3 regions of the Parabacteroides timonensis genome follow, and region 2 is predicted to be linked to each of the others. Evidence: riboswitches for the same ligand, from Rfam matches in the RefSeq annotation. Region 2 holds a riboswitch; each other region holds the start of a gene.
What was found. A riboswitch is a leader RNA that binds a small molecule or an ion and turns the genes downstream of it on or off. The one in region 2 is predicted to bind cobalamin.

Region 1: another riboswitch for cobalamin. It lies ahead of BQ7394_RS14480 (ribonucleoside-diphosphate reductase subunit alpha); the one in region 2 lies ahead of BQ7394_RS01335 (cysteine-rich CWC family protein).
Region 3: another riboswitch for cobalamin. It lies ahead of BQ7394_RS18625 (porin family protein); the one in region 2 lies ahead of BQ7394_RS01335 (cysteine-rich CWC family protein).

Annotation. Positions count from the first base shown of each region.
Region 1 is NZ_LT669941.1:1,697,143-1,710,500, forward strand. It holds gene BQ7394_RS14435 (transglycosylase domain-containing protein) at 1-1,490, opposite strand, end outside; gene BQ7394_RS14440 (YeiH family protein) at 1,526-2,467, opposite strand; gene BQ7394_RS14445 (LysR family transcriptional regulator) at 2,576-3,460, opposite strand; gene BQ7394_RS14450 (Fic family protein) at 3,561-4,943, shown strand; gene BQ7394_RS14455 (AsmA-like C-terminal region-containing protein) at 4,945-8,241, shown strand; gene rfbB (dTDP-glucose 4,6-dehydratase) at 8,242-9,381, opposite strand; gene rfbC (dTDP-4-dehydrorhamnose 3,5-epimerase) at 9,390-9,950, opposite strand; tRNA gene BQ7394_RS14470 (tRNA-Cys) at 10,108-10,182, shown strand; tRNA gene BQ7394_RS14475 (tRNA-Cys) at 10,219-10,290, shown strand; cobalamin riboswitch at 10,428-10,645, shown strand; gene BQ7394_RS14480 (ribonucleoside-diphosphate reductase subunit alpha) at 10,711-13,230, shown strand; gene BQ7394_RS14485 (ribonucleotide-diphosphate reductase subunit beta) at 13,246-13,358, shown strand, end outside.
Region 2 is NZ_LT669940.1:125,235-131,968, forward strand. It holds gene nrdG (anaerobic ribonucleoside-triphosphate reductase activating protein) at 245-745, opposite strand; gene BQ7394_RS01330 (anaerobic ribonucleoside triphosphate reductase) at 788-2,995, opposite strand; cobalamin riboswitch at 3,282-3,480, shown strand; gene BQ7394_RS01335 (cysteine-rich CWC family protein) at 3,540-3,755, shown strand; gene accC (acetyl-CoA carboxylase biotin carboxylase subunit) at 3,757-5,271, shown strand; gene BQ7394_RS01345 (acyl-CoA carboxylase biotin carboxyl carrier protein subunit) at 5,308-5,829, shown strand; gene BQ7394_RS01350 (acyl-CoA carboxylase subunit beta) at 5,831-6,734, shown strand, end outside.
Region 3 is NZ_LT669941.1:2,756,529-2,769,886, forward strand. It holds gene gltX (glutamate--tRNA ligase) at 1-390, opposite strand, end outside; gene BQ7394_RS18610 (HD family phosphohydrolase) at 485-2,515, shown strand; gene BQ7394_RS18615 (low molecular weight protein-tyrosine-phosphatase) at 2,490-2,978, opposite strand; gene priA (replication restart helicase PriA) at 3,178-5,640, opposite strand; gene BQ7394_RS18625 (porin family protein) at 5,710-6,303, opposite strand; cobalamin riboswitch at 6,571-6,768, opposite strand; gene murQ (N-acetylmuramic acid 6-phosphate etherase) at 6,810-7,631, opposite strand; gene BQ7394_RS18635 (ATPase) at 7,646-8,479, opposite strand; gene BQ7394_RS18640 (MFS transporter) at 8,500-9,783, opposite strand; gene BQ7394_RS25900 (DUF4922 domain-containing protein) at 9,780-10,715, opposite strand; gene BQ7394_RS25905 (glycosyltransferase family 2 protein) at 10,746-12,212, opposite strand; gene BQ7394_RS18650 (hypothetical protein) at 12,311-13,358, opposite strand, start outside.

The sequences.
Region 1 (13,358 bases), on a different contig from region 2:
AAAGGCTTGATGGTAGAACCCACCTGGCGACGTCCGCCATTTATCATATCATACTGGAAATCATTATAATCGATACCTCCCACATAAGCCTTCACATATCCCGTACGCGGGTCCATCGACATAAAGGCCGTACGCAGGAAACTCTTATGATAACGGATAGAATCCCACGGCGACATAATGGTGTCGATCGGTCCATTCCAACTGAATACACGCATTTCCACCGGTTTCTGGAACTCTTTACGCATATCGGCTTCGTTCATTCCACTACTCTTCATGCTGCGGTAGCGGTCAGTCTGGTGCATCGCACGCATAATCATCGTATCTACCTGTCCAACCGACACATCACGGGAGAACGGCGCATAACTGCGTCCTTTCTTCTCACGGAAGAAAGCAGGTTGTAATTCTTTTCCGATATGTTCGCGAACGGCATCTTCTGCATACTTCTGCATACGCGAGTCGATGGTCGTATATATTTTCAGACCGTCGGTATAAAGGTTATAGAACTCACCATCGGCTTTTTTATTCTTATTACACCAACCGTACAGAGGATTGGTTTCCCAGGCCAGCGAATCTTCCGAGAACTTCTGACCTTGCCAAGAGGCATAACGTTTACGGTCCGGTTTCTTAGCCGTCAATGTCAGGCGAAGATATTCACGGAAATAGGGAGCCAAGCCTTCCTTATGATCCATACGGCTGAAACGGACAGTCAGCGGCAACGCTTTTAACGAGTCGCAATCGGCACGAGAGATATAACCGGCCTTCTGCATCTGTTCGAGCACCGTATTACGACGGCCACGGGTACGTTCATTCTGGCGTACCGGGTTAAAGTAAGAAGGGTTCTTACACATTCCCACCAGCGTAGCGGCTTCTTCTATCTTCAAATTCTTGGGAGTGGTACCGAAATAAACACGTGCAGCCGATTGGATACCTACGGCATTATACAGGAAGTCGAACTTGTTCAAATACATGCTGATAATCTCTTCCTTTGTGTAATAACGTTCCAATTGAACGGCAATCACCCATTCGATCGGCTTCTGGAACAGGCGTTCCATAAAGTTATCGGCACTCGGTGAGAAAAGCTGTTTTGCCAGCTGCTGGGTAATGGTACTACCGCCACCACCACTCTTCTGCATCAGGATACCGCGTTTCACAACAGCGCGGAACAATCCCTGCGCATCAATACCGCTATGTTGTGCATAACGAATATCTTCGGTAGCTATCAAGGCTTTCACCAGGTCAGGAGAAAGATCCTTATAATTTGTCATGATACGGTTATCCTGACTATGGGCATAACTTCCCAAAGTCTTTCCGTCAGATGAAATGATCTGGGATGCATATTTGTCGATAGGATTTTCGAGCTGTTCCACCGGCGGCATATACCCGATAGAGCCATTCGCTATTGCGGTAAAAATCAGAAATACAGTTCCTACTGCTGCCGCAAACAGTACCCAGAATGTAATTATAATGCCTTTTGTTACTTTTGAAGCCATCTTCTTATTCGCTTAGAAATCGCAAAGATAAGAAATTAAACCAATAATATAACTCCCAGGCTAATTAAACCAATGAAAACCCAAAGCACTACCCCTTGTACCATCGGACGGACACCGACCTGTTTGATTACTTTTCTTGATAATCCGGCTCCAATCAGAAAGAGAGTGACGGTCAATCCCTTCTTAGCCAACCAAACTAACGAACCTGTCACAGTTTCGGGGATCGTTAAAAAGGTGTTGGCAACCATTGCCAGAATGAAAAAGAAGATAAACCAGGGAATAGCGATCTTACCACCTTTTTGCTTGAAGAGGAACATGGTGACGATCGTAATCGGAATAATCCACAAAGCACGTGTTAACTTAACCATCGTAGCGATTTCAAGCGCTTTCTCACCATAAGCAGCACCGGCACCGACCACCGAACTGGTGTCGTGGATAGCAATAGCCGCCCACATGCCGAATTGCTCCTGCGTCATATTGAGTAAATGACCGATAGGAGGAAAAATAAACAGCGCAATTGCATTCAGGATAAAGATCGTACCCAGTGCCATCGACATTTCATTATCGTTAGCTTTCACTACCGGCCCTACGGCTGCAATGGCGCTACCGCCGCAAATAGCTGTCCCGGCAGAGATCAGATAAGCGGTTTTCCTATCCATCATCAGACGTTTGCCCAGATATATACCCAACACCAGTACAGCCGCCACCGACACAATGGTGAAAAGCATCCCTTCCTTCCCTGTCTTCAGCGACTCATGCAGATTCATACCGAACCCGAGCCCTACGACCGAAAACTGTAACAGATATTTGGATGTCTTCTTACTAAACTTAGGAAAAGGCTGCCCGGCCGTCATCCCGAGTGCAAGCCCCAGAAACAGGGCTATTGCGGGTGAAATAAAAGGCAATAGACAAATAGCGAAAAGGAGAATGAAAAGGGGTTTGTTGTACTTCGTCAGAACTTGCTCAATTGTATTCATTACTATAATTTCATTTAGTTATCTTCTCTTTTGACGGCGCAAAGGTAAAATTAAAATACAAGCGCTCCCAATCACTATATGGAATAGCAGATAACTTGAGGTTATAGATTATTTATAGGTTTGCATATATCGCATAAAACTCTCTTCCAATCCCCCACTCTGCCCTTGCAGTTGCACGAAAGAGAACATTCGTTCGGCCGTAAAGTCAGATATATCGATCACCTTCAATATTCCTGATGTCAACTCGCGGGTGACGGCACGCACCGACAAAATAGCCAAAGCATCCGAATTCTCCAGAAATAATTTGATGCTCTCCGTACTTCCTAACTGCATCAACACTTTCAGTTGTGACAGTTTGATCTGATGTTCGGCCAATGCCGATTCGAGTACCTCCAATGTTCCCGAACCGTTTTCGCGAAGTATCAACGGAAGGGTACATAATTGCTCGAGCGTCAGTTCATCGTAATGGGCCAGCTTGCTACCGGTATGGGTCAGCAATACCAGTTCATCCTTCATGAAGGGGGTGTAATGTAAGGAACTCTGACGGGCATTGCCCTCTACCAGTCCGAGCGTGATCTTTCCTTCGCGCAGGGCTTTCTCGATATCGTGACTGTTGCCGTTGAGCAGGGAAACGCGGATATCGGGAAACTTGGTGACAAAAGAAGAAAGGATAGGTGGCAGGACATACTGCGCAATCGTCGTGCTGGCGCCGAGACGCAGTTCGCCACAGACGTTATTGGTCAGCAGGTTCATTTCGAAATCCAGTTGACGGTAAGCCGTCAGCAGGTTATTGGTATGCGACAGGAGCAACTCTCCCGCAGTTGTCAGCACGATACGGCCACCGGTACGGTCGAAAAGCGGCGTCTTATACTGTACCTCCAGCTCATGAATATGCTTGCTGATAGCAGGCTGGCTGATAAACAACTCCTTTGAAGCCTTCGTAAAGCTCAGGTTCGTCGCAACACTGTAAAATACCTTCAGACGAAAATCCATATTCCTTATTATTTCTAAATAAACTTATCGGGAACAAAGATATGAGTTATTGTCAAGTAAATTCCTACATTTGCAATACTAACGATTAAAACATATCATTATGGCGCATAAGATCGAACAACTATATACGGAATGGCTATCCCTTCAGCCTTTAAAAGCAGACGACCAAACACGACTGAACCAAAAATTCATGTTAGAATTCAATTACAACTCTAACCATATCGAAGGAAATACGCTGACTTACGGACAAACCGAGCTCCTATTGCTATTTGGGAAAGTAGTCGAGGCAGCCAACATGAAAGACTTGGAAGAGATGAAAGCACATAATGTCGGACTGAAAATGATGCAAACGGAGGCTATGGAAAAAGAAAAACCTCTGACGGAAACATTCATTCGTCAGCTTCATCTGACACTCTTACGGGAAGATTATACAATCTTCCGTACACTCCCTGACGGACAAACGACTTCCTATATAATTCATGCCGGAACATACAAAACACGTCCCAACTCCGTCATTACTGTAACAGGAGAACGTTTCGAATACGCTTCACCCGAAGAGACTCCTGCCCTGATGAGCGATTTGGTTGCCTGGTATAATGCGGCAGAAGCCGAAGGGGCATTAACGCCGGTCGAGCTGGCTGCATTATTTCATTACCGCTACATCCGAATCCATCCTTTTGAGGACGGGAACGGGCGAATCGCCCGACTGATAGTGAATTATATATTATCCCGCCACAATTATCCGATGATCGTGGTTAAGAGTAAAGATAAAGAAAATTATTTGACAGCATTAAATCGTTGCGACGTTGCTGTCGGCCCTACTCCATCTGTCGGTGCACATGCTGAACTATCGCAAATACAACCGCTTGTAAGTTATATGGAAGGTTGCCTCGAAAGGGCATTGACAACTTGCATTAAGGCTGCCAAAGGAGAAAGTATCGAGGAAGAGGATGATTTTGAGAAGCAACTGGCAATACTAAAACGGACTGCTAAGAAAGAGGTCGATAAGAACGAGAAACAAGATACTCCGCAAAATAAAGTGGATATATTCAATCTGTTTCATCGCCCGTTCGCCCAAAAACTACTTGAAACGTTAAAGCCGGCTACAGAGTTCTTTAATACGTTTACTGTTCACTATAATATGACTAAAAATAGAGACTCTATAAGTAGTGGCAGTTTCTTTAACTTAAATGAAAAGGTAGAATTGTCCATTGATAACTTATCAGAAAAAGATATGGGCATTCTGACTGAAGCTCAGTCAATCATGTTCCATATGGCATTCCAGGGAGTAAGAGCCGAATTTAACATGAAAGACACACCTATTTTTAAACAAGCAAGTGTCCTGTTTGATTATTCCTTTTACACATTCAATGAGAAAAGCTATAAATACGGAACCTTCCCTTCGGAAGATGAGACAACAGCTTTAATCGATTCGATCAAGAAAGATGTTTTACAACGCATCCAAAATGCAATACAAGCCTGATATGAAGAAGATCAATAAAAAAGTCATCACGATTGTTATCGCCTTACTCGTAACCCTGTTCTTTATCCTACCGGGTATCGGTTTCAGTATACTTAACTGGGGAGTACTGCCTCCGGAAAAACTGACTCCGCTCGTTATCGAGCAAACGAATAAATTCCTTGATGCACACCTCGATTGCGAACGGATCGAATTGACTTACTTCGAGACCTATCCGCATCTGGGAATCAAACTGATCAACGGACACCTGATATCACACGCCGCAGAAGATTCGACGGCACATACCGAAGAACTGGCTATCCCTTCCGACTCACTATTGGCATTCAAACAGGTAGTGATCTCGTTCCGTCCAACCGATTACCTGTTCGGCGGCAAGATAACGGTTGGCGAGGTAAATATAGAAGAACCCCGCTTCTACGGCTATGTCAACAAGAAAGGTTCAGCCAACTGGGATATCTATTCGAGCGAACCCGACTCTGCTGCAACCGACAAGAAGCCCTTGCCCCCCATCGACTTACAGAAAGTACGCATTACCAACGGCCGTTTCACTTACGACGACCGCCAGGGCGACCTGTTTGCCGAGATAAACGGTTTCTTCCTCAGTCTCGATGGCTCACTGACTACCGGAGGTAACAAGCTGGATGTCGAAACAGGCTGTACCTCCATTCTCTTCAGCAGCCCGACTTATACACTCGCAAACAAACTGGCCCTAAAACTGAAAAGCCAACTCCTGCTCTCGGATAACTACAACACCGTGACGCTGAACAATGCAGAATTACTGGTAAACAACCTACCTTTCACCGCCGACGGTTCCGTCAGCAGCCTGCCTTTGCTGAAACAGACACGTATCGATATGGAAGTCGGGCTTAAGATATCCGACATGAATGACCTGCTTCATTTCATACCGGACGCTTATTTCCAGAACCGGGATAAGACTGTTGCGAAAGGTTCTATCATTATGGAGGGGAATATACATGGTTTCCTGGGCGACAGTATTGTGCCGTCTGTTAACCTGTGTTGCAAGATAGAAAACGGTTCTTATCATATGAAGGGGGTCAAACAGGGAATCGATACCCTGCAAATGGATATGGATCTGCATCTGAACGGCATGTATCCCGACTCGTCGTTCCTTTCCCTCGAACAACTGACACTGAAAGGACTGACCACCTCCCTCGATATGCAGGGCAAAGTCAGCAATCTGCTGACCTCACCGAATGTGGATACAAACATAAAAGGAAAAATCGACTTCACCCGTCTGGCAAAAGAATTCATTAATCCGGATACCTTGTTCCTGCAAGGGGTGATGGATGCCGATCTCTCCGCCTCTTTTAATGTAGACGACCTATTGAACAGCCAGTACGGAAAGGTTCATGCTTCCGGCCGCCTGAATATTGACACGCTGAAAGCTTACAGCCTGCCGCTTGGAATGGATGTGTTTATTGCCAAAGCACATTTTTCCGTAGACTCGACAGGGCTGAGTAGTTCGTATCTGGACAACAAAGACTTGTTGAGTATGTCAATGTCGGTAGACAGCCTGAACGTCAAATACCAGGATGCTATAAGTACCAACATAAGTAAGTTGGCTATACAGGCAAAGACTTCTCCTGTAATAGATACAACAGCCGTTATCCCGATGACAGGTCAAATCAGATTCGATTATCTGCGTACCCGTCTGCCGGATTCCGTATTACTGGTAGCCGGAAAGACTGTATTGAAAGGGGGGATCAAATCTTCGGCTTCCGACAAACGGATACCGACACTCGGGGCTACGATCTCCGTCGATACGCTACGTTATTTTATTATCCCCATGCGTACCGGGATGATACTTTCGGAAAATACATTTAATCTGGAAGCCCTACCTTACCGTGATGCGATGCGTCAGCGATGGCTTGCCCGGACAGATACGGCCACACGTACCAACTCAGCAAGACGGCCACGTCGTACAAGGACAACAGGCAGCCAGGTTCAAATAGACTCCACCGACGTCACCTCCCAACTATTACGACAGTGGGAAGTGCGGGGCAGCCTCTCGTTCAAACAGATGCGCGGGTTCAGCCGGATGATGCCTATCCCGATGAAAATCGATCAGACAACATTGAAATTTAACACAAACGATATCACTCTCACCGATGCTCGTCTGCACCTGGGCAAAAGCGATTTCATGCTGAACGGAGAAATCAAAAGTATCCGTCAGGCCATGTTGCGGGGAGGCAAGTTGAGAGGAAATTTCTCCCTTACCTCTGATTATATCGATTGCAACCAATTGATAAAAGCAATAAACTCCGGCATGCAATATGCCGAATTACAAGAGTCCACCGGCCATACCGGTATAGATGCGGAAAGCCTGGCGACCATGGATACCCATATCTTACAGGATTCTATTTCCGTAGCCTCACTCGACACGACCGATCAGGTATTCGTTATTCCGGCCAATCTGGATATGACACTCCATACCAATGCGAAAAAGATAGACTTCAAAGATGCCGAACTGAGTAATGTGGAAGGCGAAATTATTATCCGCGATCAAAGCGTCAACCTGAGTAACCTGGCGATGAACTCAAACATCGGCCGTGGAAATATGACGATGTTCTATACGGCAAAAGATAGCCGAGGGGCATCTGCCGGCTTCGATCTCGACATGGAAGATGTAATGGTTGAGAAACTGATCAGCCTGTACCCTGCTATCGACACACTGGTACCGATGTTACGTTCGTTTGAAGGAGTAGTGGATTGCCAGATCACAGCAACTTGTAAGATGGACTCCATGATGTCGCTCGAACTTCCGTCTCTGCATTCGGCTTGTTACCTGCATGGTGAAAACATGGTATTGCTGGATGGCGAGACGTTTACCGAAATATCGAAAACGCTTATGTTCAAGAATAAAAAACGGAATGTGATAGATAGCATTTCGGTCGACCTGGCCATCAAGGACAATAAAATAGAGGTATTCCCCTTCCTTGTCGAAATGGACCGTTATAAAGTAGCTGTCGGAGGTACGCATAATCTCGATATGACATTCAACTATCACCTATCAGTATTAAAATCACCCGTTCCATTCAAGCTGGGGATAGATATTACCGGTAATCTGGATAATTTCAAATACAAGATCGTGAAATGCCGCTATAAAGATCTCTTCAAGCCGGCCAAAGAAGCCGAACTGGATAGCACGCGCACAAATGTCCGCAAAGAAATACGCGAGTCGATACGTAAACAAATAAAAGAGACTGCTCCCGAATTGGTGAGCAGCCTCTCTTCAAATCATTCAGCGACTTCTCCAGATGGAGAAACCAATGTTTTGTAATTAACGGCCGGAGTACATCCGGTCGTAATATTTCATATAATCGCCGCCGGTAATATCTTCTACCCATTGTTGGTTTTCCAGATACCATCGGATCGTTTTTACGATACCGACCTCAAAGCTGGTTTCAGGTGTCCAGCCGAGTTCTTCCGATATTTTTGTCGGGTCGATGGCATAGCGCTGATCGTGTCCGAGGCGGTCTTTCACAAAAGTGATCAGGCTGTCGTTAATCCAGTCGATCGAAATCTGTCCATCCGGGCCAATCTCCTTCTTCTTGAGCATCTGGCGGTACTCGGGCTGCTCGGTCATTAACCGGTGGATTGTGCTGATGGTCAGTTTAACGATTTCAATATTCTGCTTTTCGTTATGACCACCTACATTATATACCTCTCCTACCCGTCCGCGATGAATAACGGCATCGATAGCCTTGCAATGGTCTTCTACATACAGCCAATCTCTTACATTCGTTCCGTCGCCATACACCGGCAGGGATTTACCCTCCAGGATATTCTTGATGATCAGTGGGATCAGCTTCTCCGGAAAATGATAAGGGCCATAATTATTAGAACAGCGGGTGATACTTACGGGCATTTTATAGGTATCGGAATAGGCTTTTACAAACAAGTCGGCGCTGGTCTTGGAAGCACTATACGGACTTCTCGGGTCCAACGGGGTAGTTTCGTGGAAATATCCCTCTGCTCCCAGACTGCCATACACCTCATCGGTCGATACCTGATGGAAACGGACTCCTTCCCTCCATTGAGGATAGCCGGTTTCGTCTTTTCCTGTCACCCAGGCTCTGCGGGCAGCATCGAGCAAGTTCTGTGTTCCCAAGATGTTGGTTACGAGAAATAACTGCGGATTTTCAATACTACGGTCCACATGGCTCTCTGCAGCAAAGTTGACCACATAATCGAAGTTATACTTTGCAAAAAGTTCATCAGCCAGAGCACGGTCACAGATATCTCCTTTTACAAATTCGCAACGCTTGCCATCAATATCTTCCGCAATCGTGCCCAAATTGCCTGCATAAGTCAACAGGTCGAGAATCACGATTTTTATATCCTGATGTTCCGCCAGCATATATTTGATAAAGTTAGCACCAATAAAACCGGCTGCACCGGTAACCAGATAAGTCTTCATCGTCCGTATTATTTAAATGTAAAATTATATTCTGCCGCACTCAATAGCGGGGCTTTTGTATCTTTCTCTGATAAATTCACTGCATCTATGTCTGTGATTCCCCAATCTACACCAATTGCCGGATCGTTAAACCGCAAGCCTCTTTCATGGCTTGGCATATAAGGATTATCTACCTTATAGGTAAAAACGGCTTCTTCGCTCAACACATGAAATCCATGGGCAAATCCTTGTGGAATAAAAAACTGGCGTTTGTTCTCTGCGGAAAGTTCGACAGCTACATACTTACCGAACGTCGGAGAACCGGTACGAAGATCGACAGCCACATCCAATACCCGTCCTGTTATCACCCGTACCAACTTCGACTGCGAATAAGGAGCCAGCTGGTAATGCAGTCCTCTCAGTACTCCCCTGGAAGAGCAGGATTCATTGTCCTGTATAAAATTTATTTTACCAATGTGTTGTTCAAACTCTGCCTGCTTATAAGCTTCCATAAAATATCCCCTCGCATCATTAAACACTTTTGGTTCAATGATCCAGACACCGGGTATTTCCGTTTCTATATAATTCATTCCTTTATATTTATACTAACAGGAGACAAAGTAACTTCTTTTTCCTTAGTTCTGCAACTATCAACACCTGCAAAAAGAATGAAAAAGATTTGCATATTCCAAACATAATGCCTTTCTTTGCACTCGCAAAAACGATAAGACATCATTTGAAACAAACGGTTCCTTGGATGAGTGGCTTAGTCAGCGGTCTGCAAAACCGTGTACGGCGGTTCGAATCCGCCAGGAACCTCCAAAGAGATAAACTCATCGTTGAAGCAAAATAAAGTCCGGTTCCTTGGATGAGTGGCTTAGTCAGTGGTCTGCAAAACCATGTACGGCGGTTCGAATCCGCCAGGAACCTCAATATTACTGAAAAGCATCTGATGGTTTAACTTTCGGATGCTTTTTTTGTGTTCAAATCAGAACTTCAATTCAGTAATTATTTGCCACCTCTATTTCTTTTAACGTATTCCATGCTATTAGATTCCCAAATTCTGCTACCTTTGCTTTTGAACTGGTTTCGGATGGATTTCCTTCCATTCGGATTAAAAGGGAATCGGGTGAAAATCCCGAACAGTCCCGCTGCTGTAAAACTCCGCTCTACTTTCCGATAAAGACAATTGCCACTGGAGGTCCTCCCTTTAAAGGGAGGACACCGGGAAGGTATCGGAAATTAAGGAGTCAGTCAGAAGACCTGCCGTTCATTAAAGGCTGTTTCTACTCGTGGGGATAGGGGAACAGTACGAAAGTATACTCTAATTTTATTTTTCAAAAGTATCTCATGGAAATAACCAAGAGAAATGGGGCATCCGAACCTTATAACAGGGAGAAAATAACCGTTGCCATCCGGAAAAGCTTTGCCAGTACCGGACAGGAAATAGCGGACGAAAACATCCGCAGCATGGTGGATGAAGTGGAGCGTTTTGTAAACAGCAATGTAGCAAACCGCAGTGTAGAACGCATTCAGGACGAAGTGGAACGTAGCCTGATGGAACATGGTTTTTATGCCGAAGCTAAAAACTATATACTCTATCGCTGGCAACGGACGGAACGAAGGAAAGCCCTCAATCACATTACACATGAAGTGGGTGATACGACCATTATGGAGACACTCAAAGCTATACAGGATAAATTCACTGCCAACGAATACAGTCTGACTATACTGGCTGAGAAATTTTTCAGTTTCTGTAAACCTGAAATGCCATCCAAAGAACGACTGACGGCACTCATCAAAGCGGCAGTAGAACTGACTACACAGGAAGCTCCCGACTGGGAATTCATTGCAGCCCGTCTATTAAACTTCCAGTTGGCAAAGAAACTAAAAAAACAGGAAGAAGCTGTCGGTATCCATACATTCTATGATAAATTAAGCTATCTCACCAACGAAGGATTATATGGTAACTATATACTGGCTAATTACTCTCAGCAAGAGATAGAAGAAGCTGCCGGATTTATCTGTCCGGAAAGAAATGAACTGTTTAATTATTCAGGACTGGATTTACTGGCGAAACGCTACCTTATCCGTACCCGTTCTCATGAACCGGTAGAATCCGTACAGGAAATGTTTCTGGGAATCGCCCTGCATCTTGCCATGCCCGAACAGCACGACCGGATGTTGTGGGTTAAAAAGTTCTACGACCTGTTGAGTAGCCTCCAGGTTACGATGGCAACTCCTACGCTTTCCAACGCACGCAAGCCTTATCACCAACTTTCCAGTTGCTTTATCGATACCGTACCCGACAGCCTGGAAGGTATCTACCGCAGTATTGACAATTTTGCGATGGTCAGCAAGTTTGGCGGAGGTATGGGGATGTACTTCGGGAAAGTACGTGCCACAGGTGGTAATATACGAGGATTTAAAGGAGTTGCCGGAGGTGTGATCCGTTGGATGAAACTGGTAAACGATACAGCTGTCGCCGTAGATCAATTGGGTATGCGGCAGGGAGCCGTAGCAGTGTATCTCGACGTTTGGCACAAAGATTTACCTGAATTTCTCCAACTCCGTACCAATAATGGCGACGACCGGATGAAAGCCCATGATATATTTCCGGCAGTATGTTATCCCGACCTGTTCTGGCGCATGGCAAAAGAAGACCTGAACCAGATATGGTATCTGTTTTGCCCGAATGAGATAATGACTATCAAAGGATATTGCCTGGAAGATTATTATGGCGAAGAATGGGAACAAAGATATCTGGACTGTGTGAACGATAATCGCCTTTCAAAACGCAGTATAAGTATTAAAGATATTATCAGGCTGGTATTGCGCTCGGCTGTAGAAACCGGTACTCCTTTCACTTTCAACCGTGACACCGTAAACCGTGCCAACCCTAATCCTCACCGGGGTATCATTTACTGTTCGAACTTATGTACGGAAATAGCACAGAACATGTCATCCATCGAATCCGTCTCTACTGAAATCCTCACAGAGAACGGTGATACAGTCGTGGTGAAAACAGTTCGCCCAGGCGATTTCGTGGTATGTAATCTAGCCAGCTTATCACTTGGGCATTTGCCGTTGGAAGATGAACAACAGATGAAAGAAAAGGTGGCGACAGTGGTCCGTGCACTCGATAATGTGATCGACCTTAATTTCTATCCCGTACCCTTTGCACAGATAACGAATCATCGTTACCGCAGTATCGGCCTTGGGGTAAGCGGTTACCATCACGCGCTTGCCGTACGCGGCATCCGTTGGGAAAGCGATGAACATCTGACTTTTATGGACAAAGTATTTGAGCGTATCAACTATGCGGCTATTGAAGCCAGTGCTGAATTGGCAAAAGAAAAAGGGCGGTACGAATATTTTGAAGGAAGCGACTGGCAAACCGGAGCTTATTTCATAAAACGAGGATACAAATCGGCGGAATGGAACCGGTTACAGGAAAAAGTCAGGGTAAATGGCATGAGAAATGCCTATCTTCTTGCCATAGCCCCTACCAGCAGTACAAGCATTATCTCAGGAACAACCGCAGGAATAGATCCGGCGATGAAACGTTTCTTCCTCGAAGAAAAGAAAGGTACCATGCTTCCGCGCGTAGCTCCTGCCTTGTCGGACAAGACTTATTGGTTATATAAAAGCGCCTACCAGATAGACCAGCAATGGAGTATCCGTGCTGCGGGTGTCCGGCAACAACATATCGATCAGGCACAAAGCATGAATCTATATATCACCAACGAGTTCACCATGAAACAATTACTCAACCTTTATCTGCTGGCTTGGGAATGCGGAGTGAAAACGGTATATTATGTTCGAAGTAAATCACTGGAAGTAGAAGAATGTGAAAGTTGTACATCATAAAAAACTATAAGAACGATGGAAACAAAAATATTAAAGAAGAACGCCTTATTCAATCCGGAAGGCGACACAGAAATCCGTCTCCGGAAAATGATCGGCGGAAATACCACCAATTTGAACGACTTTAATAA
Region 2 (6,734 bases):
TTTGAATACAAATAATAATTATTCAGGAAAAAATGTTTAAGCAAGATCGGTTTTGTTGTGAATCGTGATTATCAAAATGACACTACCCTACCATGTAAATGGGATTACTATACCGGGTAAATGAAATTACCCGGCCAGGTAATATTTTTTAACATATTAAAGAGCTAGGAGAATAGTCGATTTGAGAAGCAAAATGTAATCTCAGGGGATTCGTCCTCCGAGAGTTTAAAATCCTTTTATGATTTCAGAGAAACGGATTATAATTGTAGAAAACCACTTTCTTTTCTTTCAGTGATTTCTTTACGTCGATCAACCGTTGGTTGCTGCTGCCGCGGAATAATAAACTTTCATCGTGCAAAGCCTGTTTGAATTTCCCGTCCACCAGTACATCGATGTATTGAAGCAACGCTGCCTGTTTTGGGTTTTCCAATAGTTTTTCAAACTTATATCCCGTGTAGCACCAAATATTTTTCTGGCTTTTTTCTTTAATGGCACGAGCCAGTTTGGTAAATTCTTCCGGTTGGAACATCGGATCACCGCCGCTAAATGTAACGTCGGCAAATTCGTCGGCCAGAACTTTGTCCAATATTTCTTCCGTCGGGGTTGGTTTACCTTTCTTTATATCCCATGACTCCGGATTGTGGCAACCCGGGCATTGATTCGGGCATCCGGCAGCGTAGATAGCGGTCCGGAATCCCGGACCGTCTACGGTTGTATCTTCTATAATGTCTATGATTGAAAGCATAAAAAATAATGTGTCAATAAATTAATATGCTAATGAAAATTATCAATTATGAATAATGCGATCATTTAATTCGGCAAGTTTGGCATTGTTCCAGCGGTCGGTTGTGCCTACCAGGTAACCGGTGATACGCTGCAACTTATCCAGATGCTTGCTACCGCACTTCGGACATTCTTCCATGTGGGCATCTGCATTTTCATAACCGCAATCCAGGCAACGGTTACGGTTATGGTTTACCGAGCCGTATCCGATATTATATTTGTCCATCATATCGACCACTTTCATAATCACTTCCGGGTTATGGGTTGCATCGCCGTCTATTTCAACATAGAAAATATGGCCGCCACCAGTTAATGCGTGATAAGGAGCTTCTACCTCTGCTTTATGACGGGCGCTGCATTTATAATATACCGGAACGTGGTTGGAGTTGGTATAATATTCACGATCGGTGATACCTGGCAGTGCTCCGAATTTCTTGCGGTCGCGTGCCGTAAATTTGCCGGAAAGTCCTTCTGCCGGAGTGGCAAGTACACTGTAATTATGCTGGTATTGTTCCGAGAACTGATTTACGCGGTCGCGCATATAAGTGACGATTTTCAAACCGAGTTCCTGTGAAGCCGCATCTTCTCCATGATGTTTGCCAGTCAGGGCAACCAGGCATTCAGCCAGTCCGATGAATCCGATACCCAGTGTACCCTGGTTGATAACCGGGGCGATCGTATCTGTCGGTTTTAACTTCTCACTACCCAGCCAAAGTGAAGTCATCAGCAACGGGAACTGTTTGGCATAAGCTGTTTTCTGGAATTCCATACGTTCGTGCAACTGGCGTGCAGTAATTTCCAGCATTTCGTCTAGCTTGGCAAAGAAGCGGGCGATACGAAGTTCTTTATCTTCTATACTCATGCATTCTATAGCCAGGCGTACGATGTTGATAGTCGAGAAAGAAATGTTTCCGCGTCCGATGGAAGTCTTCGGTCCGAAGCGGTTCTCGAATACACGGGTACGGCATCCCATGGTTGCTACCTCATACATATAGCGTTGTGGGTCGTCCGCTTTCCAGTCTTCATGCTGGTTGAATGTAGCATCCAGGTTCAGGAAGTTCGGGAAGAAACGGCGGGCAGTCACTTTACATGCCAGTTCGTACAAGTCATAGTTGCGGTCTTCCGGCAGATAGCTGACGCCACGTTTCTTTTTCCATATCTGGATCGGGAAGATAGCCGTTTCGCCGTTGCCGACACCACGATAAGTACTTTTCAATATCTCACGAATGATGCAACGCCCTTCGGCTGAAGTATCCGTGCCGTAGTTGATAGAGCTGAACACCACCTGGTTACCACCGCGTGAATGAATGGTGTTCATATTGTGAATGAAAGCTTCCATCGACTGATGGACACGGCTGACAGTTTTATTAATAGCATGCTGTATGATCCGTTTGTCACCGCTCAGGCCATCCAGCGGACGCGTTACATAGTCGTCCAGTTCTTTATTATACAGATGTGAGTAATTCACGCCGTTCAGGTCTTCCAGGTTCTTGATCTCTTCAATAAAGCTGTTACGTACGTAAGGAGCCAGATAGAAGTCGAAAGCGGGGATAGCCTGTCCGCCGTGCATTTCGTTCTGAGCTGTTTCCAGGGAGATGCAGCCCAGGATGCTGGCTGTCTCGATGCGTTTTGCCGGGCGTGATTCGCCATGTCCGGCAGAGAATCCATATTTAAGGATGCGGTCCAGCGGATGCTGAACGCATGTCAGGCTCTTGGTCGGGTAATAATCTTTATCATGAATGTGCAGGTAGTTGTTTGCAACGGCCTCTTTTACCTCTTCACTCAACAGGTAATCGTCGACAAACGGTTTGGTGGTTTCACTGGAGAATTTCATCATCATGCCTGCAGGGGTATCTGCATTCATATTGGCATTTTCGCGCGTGATATCGTTCGATTTGATGTTGATAATCTCCAGGAACATATCGCGTGTTTTAGCTTTACGGGCAACACTGCGCTGATTGCGGTAAGCGATATATTTCTGTGCAACGTCCTTACGGCTACTGTTCATTAGTTCCAGTTCGACTGCGTCCTGTATCGCTTCGACTGTCATTTGCGGTTCTCCTTTGAATGAAATATGATCCGTAATCTGGCGGATCAGCTGCAAATCCTCCCCATTTTCTGTATGCAGCATGGCTTTTCGTATCGCTGTTACTATCTTCTCCTCATTAAATCCGACGATACGTCCATCCCGTTTGATAACTGTTTGTATCATGATAAAATTGATAATATATTTATGTTGTTTTTACTTAGACAAAGGTATGTTTAAACTATATATGGTGTTCTTTTTGGAAAACTTTTAACGAGTTAAATTATGTCAAACATCTGATTGTTAGATATGAAATTAGTAAAAGTGGAAAACTTTTTGATTTTTGAAGTAAAAATGTTTTCCCAAAAAGGATAGTCAAGGATGAGCTCTCTTCTAACTGTTGTATTATCAGCCTCTTATGTGTTCCAATAAAAAATATGCACAATTTGGAGTAAAATGTGTAATAAATTCTCTACATTTGTCGCCGAATCGGTTCTGTATTATCTGGTCGGGTGATACAGATTAAAAGGGAATCGGGTGTAAATCCCGGACAGTCCCGCTGCTGTGAAGCTCCGTTCAACATTCTGAAAACAACTTATGCCACTGACGAAGGTCGGGAAGGCTTCAGAATGGGAGTAAGTCAGAAGACCTGCCATTCATTAAAGGCTCATATCCTCGTGGGTTAGGATACGGGTTCGAAAAGATTGTTTATTATAAAAAATATCAGATCATGGAGAAAGATTGTCCGCGTTGTGGTATCTCCTTTGTTTGCCGGGTGGATGATATATCCGCTTGTCATTGTGCGCCCGTAAAGCTGGACGAGCTTCAGCTAGCCTATGTGAAATTGCATTATCCGGGGTGCCTGTGCAGTGCATGCCTGAATGAAATAAAGAAATACTTCTATGCATGTGAAGTGAATCCTCGTTATAAACGGTTAAAACATTAATATGATTCAAAAAGTATTGGTAGCGAACCGCGGTGAGATCGCCGTACGCGTTATGCGCTCCTGCCGGGAGATGGGAATACAGTCGGTGGCTGTGTTCTCGGAAGCCGACCGGGCAGCGCGTCATGTCTTGTATGCAGATGAGGCTTGTCTGATAGGACCTGCTGCATCCAAAGAGAGTTATCTGGATATAGAAAAGATTATCCGGGCAGCAAAAGAGCATCAGGCAGATGCCATTCACCCGGGGTATGGTTTTCTTTCCGAGAATGCCGATTTTGCCAGGCGGTGCAAAGAGGAGAATATTATATTTATCGGTCCTACAGCAGAAACGATGGAAGCAATGGGCGATAAGATCTCGGCTCGTAAGCGGATGATTGCGGCTGGTGTTCCGGTAGTTCCGGGTACCCAACAACCTCTGCAGGACGCAGCGGAAGCGCTTCGTATATGTAAAGAGATCGGTTTCCCGGTGATGCTGAAAGCTTCTATGGGAGGCGGTGGAAAAGGGATGCGCCTGATTCATAATGAGAATGAAGTGGAGGAGGCTTATAACTCTGCCCGCTCGGAATCTCTTTCCTCTTTTGGTGACGATACGGTTTATCTGGAGAAGTTCGTGGAAGAACCACATCATATCGAGTTCCAGATATTGGGTGATAACCATGGAAATGTGATCCACCTGTGTGAACGTGAATGTTCGGTTCAACGTCGTAACCAGAAGATTGTAGAAGAGAGTCCTTCTCCGTTTATTACGGTTGAGTTACGGAAAAATATGGGAGAAAAGGCAGTTGCAGCAGCAAAGGCCGTTAATTATTCCGGAGCAGGTACTATCGAGTTTCTGGTAGATAAGCACCGGAATTTTTATTTTTTGGAGATGAATACCCGCTTGCAGGTGGAACATCCTATTACGGAAGAGGTATTGGGTGTCGATCTGGTGAAAGAACAGATTAGGGTGGCAAACAACGAACCGCTCCATATCCGGCAGGAAGATATTGTACAGCGTGGTCATGCGATCGAATGCCGTATCTGTGCCGAAGATACCGATGCCGGTTTTATGCCTTCGCCCGGTGTTATACGCCAACTGACAGAACCCAATGGTATTGGTGTCCGTGTAGACAGTTATGTGTATGAAGGATATGAAATTCCTGTTTACTATGACCCGATGATTGGAAAGCTGATCGTATGGGCGACGACACGCCAGTATGCTATCGAACGGATGCGGCGTGTGTTACATGAGTACAAGATCACCGGTCTGAAAACAAATATCAGTTATCTGCGCCGCATCATGGATTCTTCCGATTTTGTGAAAGGGAAATATGATACTTCTTTTATTGAAAAGCATGCAGAACAATTGCAGCATCCGGTAAGTGAAAGTGGCACGGAAACCGAAAATGTAGCTATGATTGCCGCTTATATGGATTATCTGATCAACCTAGAAGAAAATAAGTCCGGGCAGGGATCCGACAATCGTCCGATCAGCCGCTGGCGTGAGTTCGGCCTGCAAAAGGGGGTCTTACGTATTTAATGATTGGCATAGTAGTACATTAGAAAATTATTCGTTATGGAAATACATATAGGAAAAAGAGTGGCGGATGTTTCGCTGGTCAGTAAAGAAGGGAATAAGGTTCAGTTGACGATTGACGGTGTTCCTTATGAAGTCGATATTATGATGGCGGAGAACGGAGCCTGTTCGATCTTGCATAATGGTATTTCGTATAATGCCGAGTTGATTCGTGGTGAAGGAGGCAAGAATTATACGGTGAATACGCATTTCCTGTCATATAATGTTGATATTGTGGATTCGCAGACTAAGTATCTGCGTATGCGTAAGGGCGGTGAAGAACGTCAGGATAACAAAATCGTTTCCCCGATGCCGGGAAAAGTAATGAAAGTCCTGGTGCAGAAAGGCGACAGCCTGGAAGCCGGCGATATTGTCGTAGTGATAGAAGCGATGAAAATGCAGAGTAATTATAAGGTTAGTTCAACCTGTAAGGTGCGTGAGGTGCTGGTAAAAGAAGGAGACTCGGTGGCAAGCAACCAGGTTCTTCTGACGTTGGACGTAATAAAAGATAAGGAAGAATAAAATGGGAAAGGAACAATTGTATAAAACCTTTGAAGAACGTGACAATGCGGCTTCACAGGGAGGAGGGATTGCACGTATAGAAAAGCAACACGAATCCGGACGGATGACTGCCTGCGAACGTATCGATATGTTGCTGGACAAAGGTACATTTAACGAATTGGATAAGTTTGTTGTCCATCGCTGTACGAACTTCGGTATGGATAAGAATAAGATCCCGGGAGATGGTATCGTGTCCGGCTATGGAAAGATAGACGGGCGGCAGGTATTTGTCTATGCCTACGACTTTACGGCTTACGGAGGAACGTTGAGTGCCACGAATGCCGCTAAGATCGTAAAGGTTCAACAACTGGCTTTGAAAAGCGGAGCCCCGGTTATTGCCCTGAACGACTCGGGTGGTGCCCGTATCCAGGAAGGGGTAAGTAGCCTGGCGGGCTATGCTTCCATCTTTTACCAGAACACGATGGCTTCGGGTGTTGTTCCGCAGATATCGGCGATTCTGGGGCCTTGTGCGGGCGGTGCCTGCTATTCTCCTGCATTGACCGATTTTATCTTTATGGTGAAGGAGAAGAGCCATATGTTCATAACCGGTCCGGATGTGGTGAAAGCCGTTACACATGAAGAGGTCGGCAAGGAAGAACTGGGAGGTGCTTATACACATAGCAGCAAGAGTGGTGTGACTCATTTTATGTGCGACACGGAAGAAGAAACGTTGATGAGCATTCGTGAGTTGCTGAGTTTCCTGCCTTCAAATAATATGGAAGATGCGCCGGTGATCTCCTGTACGGATGATATTCGCCGTGAAGAAGAAGCTTTGCAGCAGGTTATTCCCGATGATCCGAATATACCTTATGATATCAAGGACATTATAGAACCGGTGGTCGATAATCATTATTTCTTTGAGGTAA
Region 3 (13,358 bases), on a different contig from region 2:
TGCATCATATTGGAAGTTTGCGATCTCTTTACGTTTAGCATCCAGTTCTTCGGGGGTGTCAAATGCAATGTAAGCCAAGCCATCATTCAGCAACTGATCAACATACTGTTTGTATATTTCTCTTCTTTCGCTCTGACGATAAGGTCCCTGATCACCACCAAAGTTCACACCTTCATCGAACTTGATACCTAACCAGGTAAGGGCTTCAATGATATAGGCTTCTGCGCCGGGAACAAACCGCCCGGAATCGGTATCTTCAATACGGAGAATAAGATCACCGCCATTTTGTTTGGCAAATAAATAATTGTATAAAGCTGTACGAACACCGCCGATATGCAGCGCCCCTGTCGGGCTGGGTGCAAAACGGACTCTAACTTTCCTTTGAGTCATAATTCTTTGATTCTATAATAATGCGGCAAAAGTAGGCCTTTTTTTTCTCTTAATAAACTTTTTTACGTACATTTCGACCTTAAATGAGAAACTTATGAAACTGAAAAACTATAACATACATCCGGCGGTATATTTCATTGTCGCATCATTACTGATTGCTTACTTTTTTCCACGGGAAGGAAAGTTCCGTTATCAATTCTACGAAGGTAAACCCTGGAGGTACGGATTACTCACGGCTCCCAGTGATTTCCCTATCTATAAGACCGATGCGGAAGTAGAAGCAGAAAAGGATAGTGTCCTGAAATATTTCGAACCCTATTTCCGTTTGGATGCATCGGTTGAAAATACCGAAGTCGATAAGTTGCGTACCGCTTACACCAACAGCCTGAGCCATAAAGCGACACCGGCCTACATGCAGTATATTGAAAACAGTCTCGTTAAATTGTATAAAAACGGCATTATTTCATCGCAAGAACTGGATGACCTGAAAAAGAACCAGTACGAACGAGTCAACCTGCTTGAGAATAATGTGGCGCATTCCCGTTATGCCAGCGACTTCTTTACGATTAAGACAGCTTATGAGTTTATTATAAACAATTGTCCGCCGCGCCTGGATAAGTCGGTCTTACAGTCGTGTGATATCAATAACTACCTGACAGAAAACATTTCATACGACAAAACGATGTCGGAAAAGGTCAAAGAAGATATGTTGCGCAGTGTGGCGCTTGCCAATGGAATGGTACAGGCAGGAGAACGTATTGTAGACAGGGGAGAAATTATCGACAACCATACATACAACGTCCTCCGCTCACTTAAGATCGTACACGAATCCAAGTCGGGAGGCGCCCAACGCCAGAGCATTATCCTGGGAGGACAATTTGTATTGGTACTAGGTCTTATCTTCTGTTTCTGGTTATATCTCTGGTCTTTCCGATTAAAAATTTTACATAACAGGCGAAATGCGTTGTTTCTTATCCTTTGTATATTCGTCAGCTGTGTACTGACCGAGTTATGTATTACCTATGCATTATTTAATGTATATATATTACCGTTTGCAATCGTCCCGATCGTGGTGCGAACCTTTTTCGATTCACGCACGGCTTTATTTATTCATCTGGTCATTGTATTGATCTGTTCACTTATGGTTCCTTTTCCGCATGAATTCCTGTTATTACAGATCATTGCCGGTATGGTGGTCACATTCAGTCTGAAAGATTTGTCGGAACGTTCCCAGTTGATCCGTTGTGCATTCCTGATCTTTATGTCTTATACATTATGTTATATCAGCCTGGCATTATACCAGGAAGCTGATTTCAACAAGATCAACTGGCTGATGATCCTGTATTTCGGTATTAATTTCATCCTTTTGATGTTCACCTACATTCTGGTGTACATGCTGGAAAAAACATTCGGGTATGTATCGAGCATCACTTTGGTCGAACTGTCCAATATCAACACTCCCATCCTGAAAAAACTGTCGGAAACTTCCCCCGGAACCTTCCAGCATTCGCTGCAAGTGTCTATCCTGGCCTCAGAAGCGGCAGCAAAGATCGGAGCCAATGCCCAGCTGGTGCGTACGGGAGCGATGTATCATGATATAGGGAAAATGGCCAACCCTGCTTTTTTCACAGAAAATCAGAGTAGCGTAAACCCACACGGTCAACTCACTTTCGATCAAAGTGCCAAAGTAATCATCAATCACGTAACCGATGGTGTCAGAATTGCAGAAAAGGCTTTATTACCCAAAGCAGTTATCGACTTTATCCGCACGCATCACGGATTGGGTAAAGCAAAATATTTCTATAACTCATTCAAAAATCAATATCCCGACAGGGAAATCGACGAAGAGACATTTACCTATCCGGGGCCGAACCCATTCTCTAAAGAAACAGCCATATTAATGATGGCCGATTCAGTAGAAGCAGCTTCCCGTAGTCTGAAAGAACATACGGAAGAAAGCATCAAACAACTGGTGGATAAAATCATCGACGGACAAATTGCAGACGGACTACTGAAAAGTGCCCCCCTGACTTTCCGGGATGTGGAAATGATTAAAAGCGTCTTTGTTGACAAACTAAAGACTATGTTCCATACACGTATCAGCTATCCGGACCTGAAGAAATAGTATCCAATAATCCGCCACAAGCATCTTCCAGTAAATCCAATACAAGTTCAAAACCCGTGGCACCACCGTAATACGGGTCGGGCACATAGTCGTACAATTTATTACGGCTATATTCCGTCATCTGGTGGATCTTAGCTACGGATTCCAGGTCGGGAGCTTTGTGTTTCAGATCATCCACATTCCGGTCATCCATACCGATGATCAGGTCGAAGTCATAGAAATCCGTCGTACGGACAGGGCGTGAGATAGAGTCTAGCACGTATCCTCGCCGGGCAGCATGCGCCCGCATACGTTCATCAGCCCGTTCACCTTCATGATAGCCCATAATACCGGCCGAATCTATTTCGATCTGCTTCTCCAGACCCGCATCCTTCACCAGTTTCTTCATCACTGCCTCGGCAGAGGGGGAACGACAAATATTCCCAAGACATACAAATAACAATCTTATCTTTTCTTGTTTCATAACAATGATATTATCTTTTAGAACAAAAACATCCGTCTTACTTCGAGCGAACCGTCTTGCCATACGATTGTCAAAGTTCTGCCATCAGTGTGGCAAGACTGTGCCATGCTAATGGCAAGAGAGTGCCATCCTGTTGGCAAAGCTGTGCCATGCCGTTGGCAAAACCTAGTCGTTGCAACAACACAGCATTGTGACTTCCTTAAGCCGGATCTACATCGTAGTGTACCAGCAATTGTTTAAAAGGAAGATAACGTTGCATTTCCGAATGAATAGCCTCCAGTATTTCCCTGACCGGAGCAATCGCTGCCGCTATTTCGATTTTTAATACAATCTTTTTAATATGAAGTGTTTGCACACGAGTCACCGGCGGCGTAACAGGCCCCAATACACGTTCTCCCAGACGGGCGCGCAGTTTCTCGGCATACAAAACAGACATCTCCTGCAGGATCGCCTCGTTACGACTGCGAAGTACGAGCACAATCAACCTGTAGTAAGGCGGATACCTGAACATACTTCGTTCGCTGAGTTGCAAACCGACCATTTCTTTATAAGCAAAATGCTGCACCATACGTATCAACGGATGTTCAGGTTGCGAGGTCTGTAAGATAACCGTCCCCTGCTTGTCCCTTCTTCCGGCACGTCCGCTTACCTGCACCATCAACTGGAATGCCCGTTCATGCGCCCTGAAATCCGGATAGTTCATCAGGTTGTCGGCATTCAGTATGCCTACCACACTGACATTTCCGAAGTCCAGTCCTTTCGATAACATCTGGGTTCCGATAAGGATATGCGTTTTACCTTTCTCAAAGTCAGCGATGATCCGTTCATAGGCTGTGCGGGTACGGGCAGTATCAAAATCCAACCGCTCCACTTTTGCCGACGGGAACAGGGAAGCAATCTCTTCCTCCACCTTTTCCGTACCAAAACCCATCATCTTTAATTCCGTGCTCTGGCATTGCGGACAATGAGGCGGCAACTGGATCTTATAGCCACAATAATGACAAACCAGCTGATTATGATATTTATGATAAGTCAGGCTAACATCGCAATTTACACAATGAGGAACCCAACCACAACTCTTACATTCGATCAGCGGAGCAAATCCACGGCGGTTCTGAAAAAGAATCGCCTGTTCGCCACGGGCCAGAGCCGCGTTTACTTTCTCTACCAATAATGGGGAGAAAAGCGTATCCTTCATGATCTTCTTCCGTTTCAATTCCTTGATATCGACAGAGATAATCTCCGGCATCAGGCAGTCGCCAAAACGTGCAGTCAGTTCAACTAGGCCATATTTGTCGGAAGTTGCATTAAAATAAGAATTGATTGAAGGTGTAGCCGAGCCCAGCAAAGTCTTGGCCCCATGCATGCCGGCCAACACGATCGCCGCATTACGGGCATGATAACGGGGCGCCGGGTCTTGTTGTTTGTAAGTATTCTCGTGCTCCTCATCTACGACAATCAATCCCAGATCCTTAAACGGAAGGAAGAGTGAAGAGCGTACTCCCAATACCAGCATAGGACCATTCCCATACAATAATTTATTCCAAACCTCTACCCGTTCGTTATCCGAGAATTTAGAATGATATACCAACAGTTTATCGCCGAACAATTTTGCCAACCGTTCGGTTATCTGTGTCGTGATAGCTATTTCAGGCAGCATGTAGAGCACCTGCCGTCCCATCTTCAATACCTCATCGATCAGCCGGACATAGATTTCCGTCTTGCCACTCGAAGTAACTCCATGAAGCAGGCAAACTTCCTTTGAAGTAAAGACGTCATGTATTTCACTATAAGCCTTCTCTTGTGCCGGACTTAACGGGCTGAGAGGTTGCAGACGGCAGACCGGAACCTGTAAACGCCCCACTTCTTTTTCATAACTTACCAGAACACCACGCTTCAAGAGTCCATCCAAGATCGTGGAAGAGCAACCACTACGTTCCAACAACTCCTTCTTAGAGACTTCCTGAACCAACGCCGGATTCAAGGCATGACTCAGATCCAGATAGCAAACTAATAAAAGTTCCTGTTTCTTCGCCCGCTTAAAATCTGTAAATACCGCCTGTAACCGTTCTTCAGTAGCATATTCTTCCGATAAGCGAATAAAGGTTTGCATCTTCGGGACAAATCCCCGTTTCATTTCCTCACTCACCACTACCGCTCCACGGGCCATCAGGGAAGCAACTACAGGAACTACATTACGGAGCCCTGTCTTTTTCTCCAGTTCCGACACGGTCAGTTTCAGGACACCGGTAAAAGCGTCCAGTACCGACTGTTCATTCGGCCTCAAAGGGGCATCTGCCTCAAAGTCGGGATTATAGGTGACAGCCGTTTCACTTTCCAGTTTCAAACCGGAAGGCAAGGCTGCTTTATATACATCCCCCAGTTTACACATATAGTAGGATGAGATCCATTTCCAGAAACGGAGTTGCGGACGGCGCAGTACGGGAGTCGCATCCAACAAGGCATAAATTTCTTTCGTTTCAAAATCCGTATCAGGCCTGCGTTCATGCACATCCATTACAATCGCCGTATAATAGCGCTTCTTACCGAAATGGACAATCACCCGACAACCGGGAATGACAGCAGTTTCCAGATCGGAAGGAATACTATAAGTATAGCTATTCTCTAACGGAAGGGGTAATATGACATCTGCGTATTTCATTTACGAGGTCAAAAGTAACAAAAAAGGCCGGACTGTTAAAGTCCGGCCCTGCATATCTTTTATCTGTTATCAAAACAAAACTGCAGCTGTTATAGACCATCCACGGTTCTTAGCACCTCCCAAATCCAGTTTGTCTGCACTGTAATTGTCAGTCAATCCCAATCCGTAATTTATCCCTACCTGTAAATGGCTTATCAATTCAGCCCCTACACCGAAGTTTAGTCCTGCACTGAAGTTTTTTGTTTTCATCTGTTCGCCCAAAACATTCCAGATTTTATCTCCTCCGACACGGAAACCGATATAGGGTCCGGCCGACAGATAAGCTTTAACAAGAGGAATACCGAATTTCCATTTCAAATTGACCGGTACATCGAGATAATCCGTTTTTATACTGGTCTTTTCAGTACCTTTCGCTTTCAGTTCCAGTCCTTTCTGAGAATAAAGGATCGCCGCATCCAGTCCGATACCTACCAGTGGAATTGTTGTCTCGATCATCGGACCGATCTGGAACCCTGTCACATTATCCGCTTTCAATATATCAGAATTCAGATGAACGGACGATATGTTTACTCCTCCTTTTAATCCGAACTTCAGTTGTGACTTAGCCGGCACGGCTATGAATACCATCAAAATAACCAAAACTAAACCTGTAACCTTCTTCATATTGCCTGTTGTTAATTAATTATGTTTGCAAATAAACGCACTTTTCCTATAATAAACAAGTATTCCTATCATCCTGTTCATTCATAAAAAGGAAAGCATGCACCGATTACGGAGCTCATCCCGCAAACCGATCCATGCCTCTTTTCCTAATTATTATGGCAAAATAATTAAAAACAAAAACGTTCAGACAGCTAGAGGGGAAACGGGAGTAAGAATAGTGGAGACGACAAGCTGCCCCCTGTTCTCTTCCGGCCTTTCCTCGAAGCCGTCGAAATAACATGCCTTGCAGGTCTTCTGACTTACTTCCGGTTTGAGCGCCTTCCCATTCAAAAAAGAACAGTGGCACTAGTGTTGCCCAATCCGTTATGAAGCTTACAGCAGCGGGACTGTCCGGGATTTACACCCGATTCCCTTTTAATCCTTTCCTGCGGATACAGGTCCGGAACAATGCACATCGCAAATATAGAGATATTTTCGTTTCGTTCTCCATCAGTTGATGAAAAATATCAAATATTATGTTTTCGATATTCATCAACGGCAGCCTTTACCGATCCATACATGAGAAGGAGTCGCTGCGACTGGCCATAACTCAGTCCCAACTCCTCTGCCACCATCCGCGTTCCGCGGTCGACCAGTTTCTGATTAGTCAATTGCATATTGATCATCCGGTTGCCTTTTACACGCCCCAACCGGATCATAACAGATGTTGAAATCATATTCAGAATCATCTTTTGTCCCGTACCGGACTTCATACGCGAACTACCGGTTACAAATTCCGGACCGACAATCATTTCGATCGCCACATCGGCCTGAGCAGCCATGGGTGAATCCGGATTACTAGAGATAGAGGCTGTCAGTATCCCCTGCTCACGGGCTTTACGCAAAGCTCCAATCACATAAGGGGTCGCACCGGATGCAGCAATACCGATCACCGTATCTTTGGTCGTGACCTGATGCTCCTGCAATTCCTCCCAACCACGCTCCATGTCATCTTCCGCATTCTCTACCGGATTGCGAAGAGCTGTATCGCCACCGGCAATCAGACCGATCACCAAAGTAGGGGGCATTCCGAAAGTAGGAGGTATTTCAGAAGCATCGAGCACTCCCAGCCGACCGCTTGTTCCGGCCCCCAGATAAAAGATACGCCCTCCCTGTTTCATCCGGGGAACGATCTGATCTACCAGTTTCTCTATCTGGGGGATTGTTTTTTGCACTGCCAATGCGACCTTCTGGTCTTCTGTGTTTATATCTTCCAACAACTCCCGAACAGATTTCTCTTCCAGGTCATTATATAATGAATCTTGTTCTGTTATTTTAGTAAATGACATAATCAAATATAAGTTTACTTACCATGATACGCAATCAATCCCTCCATCGGACTTTGCGCAATCGCTCCAAGATGGAGACCCAAATCAAAAGCAATATCTTTCAGTATATCCTGATAATACCAGGCGACTGAACCGACCAGGTGGACAGGTAATTCAAAACAATCATACTGCTTCACGTTTCGGGTAAAAAATGCCAGAAAGCTACGGGTGACCAGTTCCCAAATGGCAGGTTCATCCAAATGCTCCCGTATAAAAGGGGAAAGGCCGGCCAGAAAACGGTTAGGGAAAGGTTGCCGGTAAACCTTGTCCATAATCGATGCCGGAGTCAACCCATATTGTGTAAGAAACTGCTCTTTAAGGGCCGGAGGTAGTTGGTTTTTCAAGACATCCCCAATCAATAGCTTACCCAATACAGCACCGCTTCCCTCATCTCCCAGAATAAATCCCAGGGGAGAAACGTTCTTTATAATCTCTTTACCATCGTAATAACAGGAGTTCGAACCGGTTCCCAGAATACAAGCTATCCCCGGCTCGTCGCCACATAAAGCACGGGCAGCAGCCAAGAGATCACTCCCTACCTCAACAGGTACAGACAGATACCGGTTAACAGACCGACGTATCATTTCATTCTTTTCAGGGAAAGCACAACCCGCCCCGTAAAAATAGACAGCGGAAGGTATAAGGTCTTTTAATGCAGGCAGTAATCCGGTTTCAATCTCCTTCCCTATCTCCTCCTCCGTCTGAAAGAAAGGATTCATACCTCGCGTTTGAAAACGAAGGGCAGGTTTTCCTCTTTCTATTACACACCAATCTGTCTTGGTGGAACCACTGTCGGCTATTAGTATCATATTTCCGTTTTATTACTTAATTAATCGATCGTTCTGTCTTTTTTACCGAATGCCGGATCTATCTTAAGGAAAGCAGTTACAGCCAGTGTGATCAGGCAACATCCCATCACCCACCAGAAGAAGTTCACATATCCCAGTTCCTCCTGCAACCACCCGGCAATCATTCCCGGAAGCATCATCCCCAATGCCATAAAAGCGGTACATATCGCATAATGAGCCGTTTTATGTTCACCATCGGAGAAATAGATCAGGTACAACATATAGGCAGTAAAACCAAATCCGTAACCGAACTGTTCAACAAACACACATACATTAATGACCAGCAGGCTTTCAGGAAGTGCACTACTCAGGTAGATAAAAACCAGATCAGGCAATGTGATTGCCAGCGCCATCGGCCAAAGCCATTTCTTTAATCCGCCATGCGCCGCCACGATTCCCCCGATAATACCTCCCAGCGTCAGGCCTATAATACCGATTGTACCATACACCAGGCCGATCTCAGAAGTAGTAAGTCCCAAACCACCCACTTCGCGCGGATCGATCAGGAAAGGTGTTACCAGCTTGACCAGTTGTGCCTCGGGAAAACGATAGAATAGCATGAACAGTATAGCGACCAATGCCTGTTTCTTCCTGAAAAACGAGACAAATGTAGCAAAGAATTCTTTAAATATGGTAGAAGCAGTAACTGTTACAGCCGCTTTATCGGACTTCGGAACCGGCAAAATATACTTATGATACAGGCAGAGACCGATAAATAGTCCGGCCAGGATCAGGAAAGTGATCGACCAAGCGAACGGAATCTTTCCGGTGCTGTCCTCCAAAGCTCCGGCCAGCATCACAAGTAATCCTTGTCCGGCAATGGTTGCAATACGATAAAAGGTACTTCGTATCCCGACATAGAAAGCCTGATCGTGCGAGTCGAGTGCCAGCATATAAAAACCGTCCGCTGCAATATCGTGTGTAGCCGAACTGAAAGCCACCAGCCAGAAAACGGCCAGGGTCACCTGAAAGAAATGATCCATCGGGATAGTAAAAGCGATACCGGCCAATCCTGCTCCTATCAGGAACTGCATGGTGACAACCCACCAGCGTTTCGTTTTCAACAGATCGACAAACGGACTCCAGAAAGGTTTGATTACCCAGGGGAGATACAGCCAACTGGTGTACAGGGCTATATCGGTATTACTGATCCCCAGCCGTTTATACATGATAACGGAGATTGTCATCACAGCAACATAAGGCAATGCCTCTGCAAAATAAAGCGAGGGTATCCAACACCAGGGGGATGTTCGTTTTGTTTTCATAAGGAGTATGATTTAGATTTACTGATTAACTGATCCATCTCCTCCGCGGAGAGGCAAGTTTCACTTATAATTTGTTGCAGGTCTCCGGAGGTCACTTTACGGAAATCTTTTTCCAGTGGAGTGATAAAAACACCGGCCATTTCGACCGTTGCCGGACTGATCAATATATTGGCATCCCCTTCGACATAATAGCAGGCAGGATGCAGTTTCTTTCGCGGATAAACACAGGTGATCCATTGTCCGGCTTCCGTCCAGACCAATACGTTCATCATAGGTTCGTACTCCTCCGTCCTGATCGGTAGCAAAGAGTACAGGTGGTTGAAAAGAACGACAGCGTCTTCCTTATCTGCAGACACGAGAACGAACATCGGTTGCAGGAAATCCCTTAAAGCAAATAAGGTTGCCTGTCCGGAAGAAAACACCACCTCTTTCCGGACTTTCCGCCAGTTTGTCTCGAGCGGCAGGAAGCCTTTATTTCCTGCCTGAAAATGCATATGATCGGGAGCTGATGCTCCGCATTTCGGGCCGTTATAAAAAATGATGAAATCTGTCAGGGCTTCAGCCAACAACAACATATCTTTATAACGGGAAGAGATACGTTGTTCCAGATGTGCCCGAAGCGGGATGGTCAGATGTTCGCGAAAGATAGGATACGGATTCACCATGATCTGATACTCTTCCCCAAAGTCAATCCATTGTTGATTGCCGGGACGGTTCGCCTCACAAAGGAAACAGGGACGGGCAGCCAACGACTGTTTATCGATCTTCGCTGCCGACGAACGGATACGCTCCGGATTGAACTGAAGAATAACGGGATAACCATTCACCTCCAATATACGGGTCTGCACCTTTTCGAGAGCGGCATAGTTTACCTGTGCCAGCTCCCAAAAGGTAAGATGTTCGCGTATTAATTCTTTAGCCTGTTGATTTATATTTTCCATTATTCTTTATCCTTCCATGTTTCATAAAACATTTCCACGCGCCCTCAACTCCCGTGTACGCAGGCTGTCTTTATAAGCATTATATTCATTAACCTTGTGTATATCGAGTGAAGCATCCGTATTGTCTTCCCAGCGCCGGCAGAGATACAGGACATCATAAATCCGGCCGATCGCGTAAGTGCGTGAAATAGCCAGGCCGATCGCGTAATCTTCACCATAACTTACGTTCGGCATCTTTATTTCGCGAAGTATCGGAGTATAAAAGGCTCTTGGTGCTCCCAGCCCGTTAATGCGTAACGCATTATTACGTCCGTTTTCCGGGGTCCACTCCCGGTGGTCGATAATGCCCGGTGGTATTTCATTCAGGTCGAAGTCGGTCATTTTATAGGTTCCGATTACCATTGCACATTTTTCAGTGTAGAACGTATCGACAATCTTCTGCAATGTATCCGGCCCGCTATATACGTCATCGCTGTCGAGTTGCACACTGAACTTACCGCATAACGGATGAGCGGCAGCTAAATTCCAGCATCCGCCTATCCCCAAGTCGTCACGTTCGGGAATCAGATGAACCAACCGGTCGTCGGAAGCATACCGACGAATCACCTCGGTAGTTCCGTCTGTGGAATGATTATCTACAATGATCAGATTGAACTTAAACGAAGCCTGTTGCATAAACACGGAACGGATAGCATCTTCAATGGTTCGTACCCGGTTGCGGACAGGGATAATCACAGTAGCTTCATATTTGAAGCCTTTCGATGCAAACTTTACTGACTGGATTTTCTTTTTCAGATATTCTTTATTATATCTCAGGGTAGAAGTAAATGCAGCTTCCATTTCCAACTGAACATCCCTGTTTTTAGGATTTACATAATCAAACTGCTTTTCCCCGCTTTTACGGATATCTTCTTCCTGGAATGTATACAGATACTCCCTGATATGAATAATTCCCTCCACTAAAGCAGCACAATGAAGACGAAAACGATACAGACCGGCATATTTATACACGGGAGCCTTATCGGGAAGTTGCACCAGATAAGTGTCTAATGCATCATATTTAATCATCAGCAACGGCCCGAAGTCAAAATCATCCCGAACACTTCCCAACTGGTAATCATTCACCGGATGGTTCTTTTTAGTTCCGTTTGATATCTCATAATAATCGGCATAAACAATCCGGTTGTATTTACATTCCTGAAGAACCGTATCCATCCGTTCCAGTGCATATTGTCCAAACCGGATCAGGCCGGGACGGAGATAAAGCAAAACATTCTTTCCTTCCGCATGTTCATAGATAGAACGCAGCGTTTGTGTGCTGGTTAGTGTATCGACTGAGAGTATCTCACAACCGGGATATGGTTCGACATCAGGATTGGATGTCATCAGGAAAATCTTATCGATAAGACCCGTTTTATTCAACTCTTCAACAATAGGAGCGAGTAGTTCAGGAGAAATATAAGGTAAAAAACAATTGATCGATTCCATATAGTAATAAGTTTATCTTTATTGAGGCGTAAACATAAACAAAAAAGGCCGTTTCTCAAACGAAAAACGACCCTATTACTTTCTTCTAAAAGATAAATTTATCCCCAATTCCAGTCATCTTCTCCCAGGAAGCCACCACCACCGTGAGTTTGCCCGTACCGCTTCAGGAATGATTTTAAACCGGAAACAGTAGAGACTGAGGACACATATTCTTCAATGCCTTTCATATCTTTTTTATGACGGGTAAACAGCATATTCATCTGGATAGGCAGATCCTTCCATGCAAAGTTACGCAGTTGGGAGTATGGCCCTTCTACACCAGGAATCGGAGCATTTTTGATAATTCTCAACTGTTCATCAAAACAAATCAATAAATAACGAAGTTTCATATTATATGCCATAAGGTCTTTTTCTTCGGCCGGAGCTGCCATCGCTACCTCTTCCATCCATTCGATCTGTGTGATCAAAATATCTGCCAGATTTTTTTGTGCATTATCGACAGCTAATTGCTTCAAAAGTTCTTCTTTCCGGGCAGTACGCACTTCGTCTTCCACCCCTCCTTTGTAAAACTCTTTTATCATATCTACATAGAGTTTCTTCATTTCTCCGATGGCCTGGCTTATCTGAAATTGTTCAAGCAGAAATCTCTTTGATACTTTTTCCGCTCCGGCTTCTTTTGTTTTCTTACCAGCACGCGTTGCTTTTTCTCCCGCAGCAGCATTCGCCCTTCGATCCCGTGCTTTCATATAAGCAGAAATAGCAGTCAGCAACTCGTCTTCCGTCTTCGCAGCCTCCATTGCTTTATTGGGTCTGATACCACAACGATTGACAAACAGGCTTAAAGTGTCTTCTACAGCTTCCTGATCCAACTCCTCACGACTCATGCCGAGCGTCAGTTCGTCATATTTATATTTCAACTCTAAAAGATGTTCCCGCTGTTCGTCGGTAGTCACGAAATCTTCAACTCCCTGGCTTTCCTCTGCAAAAAGATCAAGGAGTGTATCCTTTTCGCTTGAAGTCAGTTCTCCACTCTCATAAGCCTCATCCAGATACACAAGGTACTTATATTTTAAAGCTGTTTCTTTTTCAAATACAGGCTTGGCATTCCGTTCAAAAAAATCCTTGATACGTTCTTCCTTTTCCGGT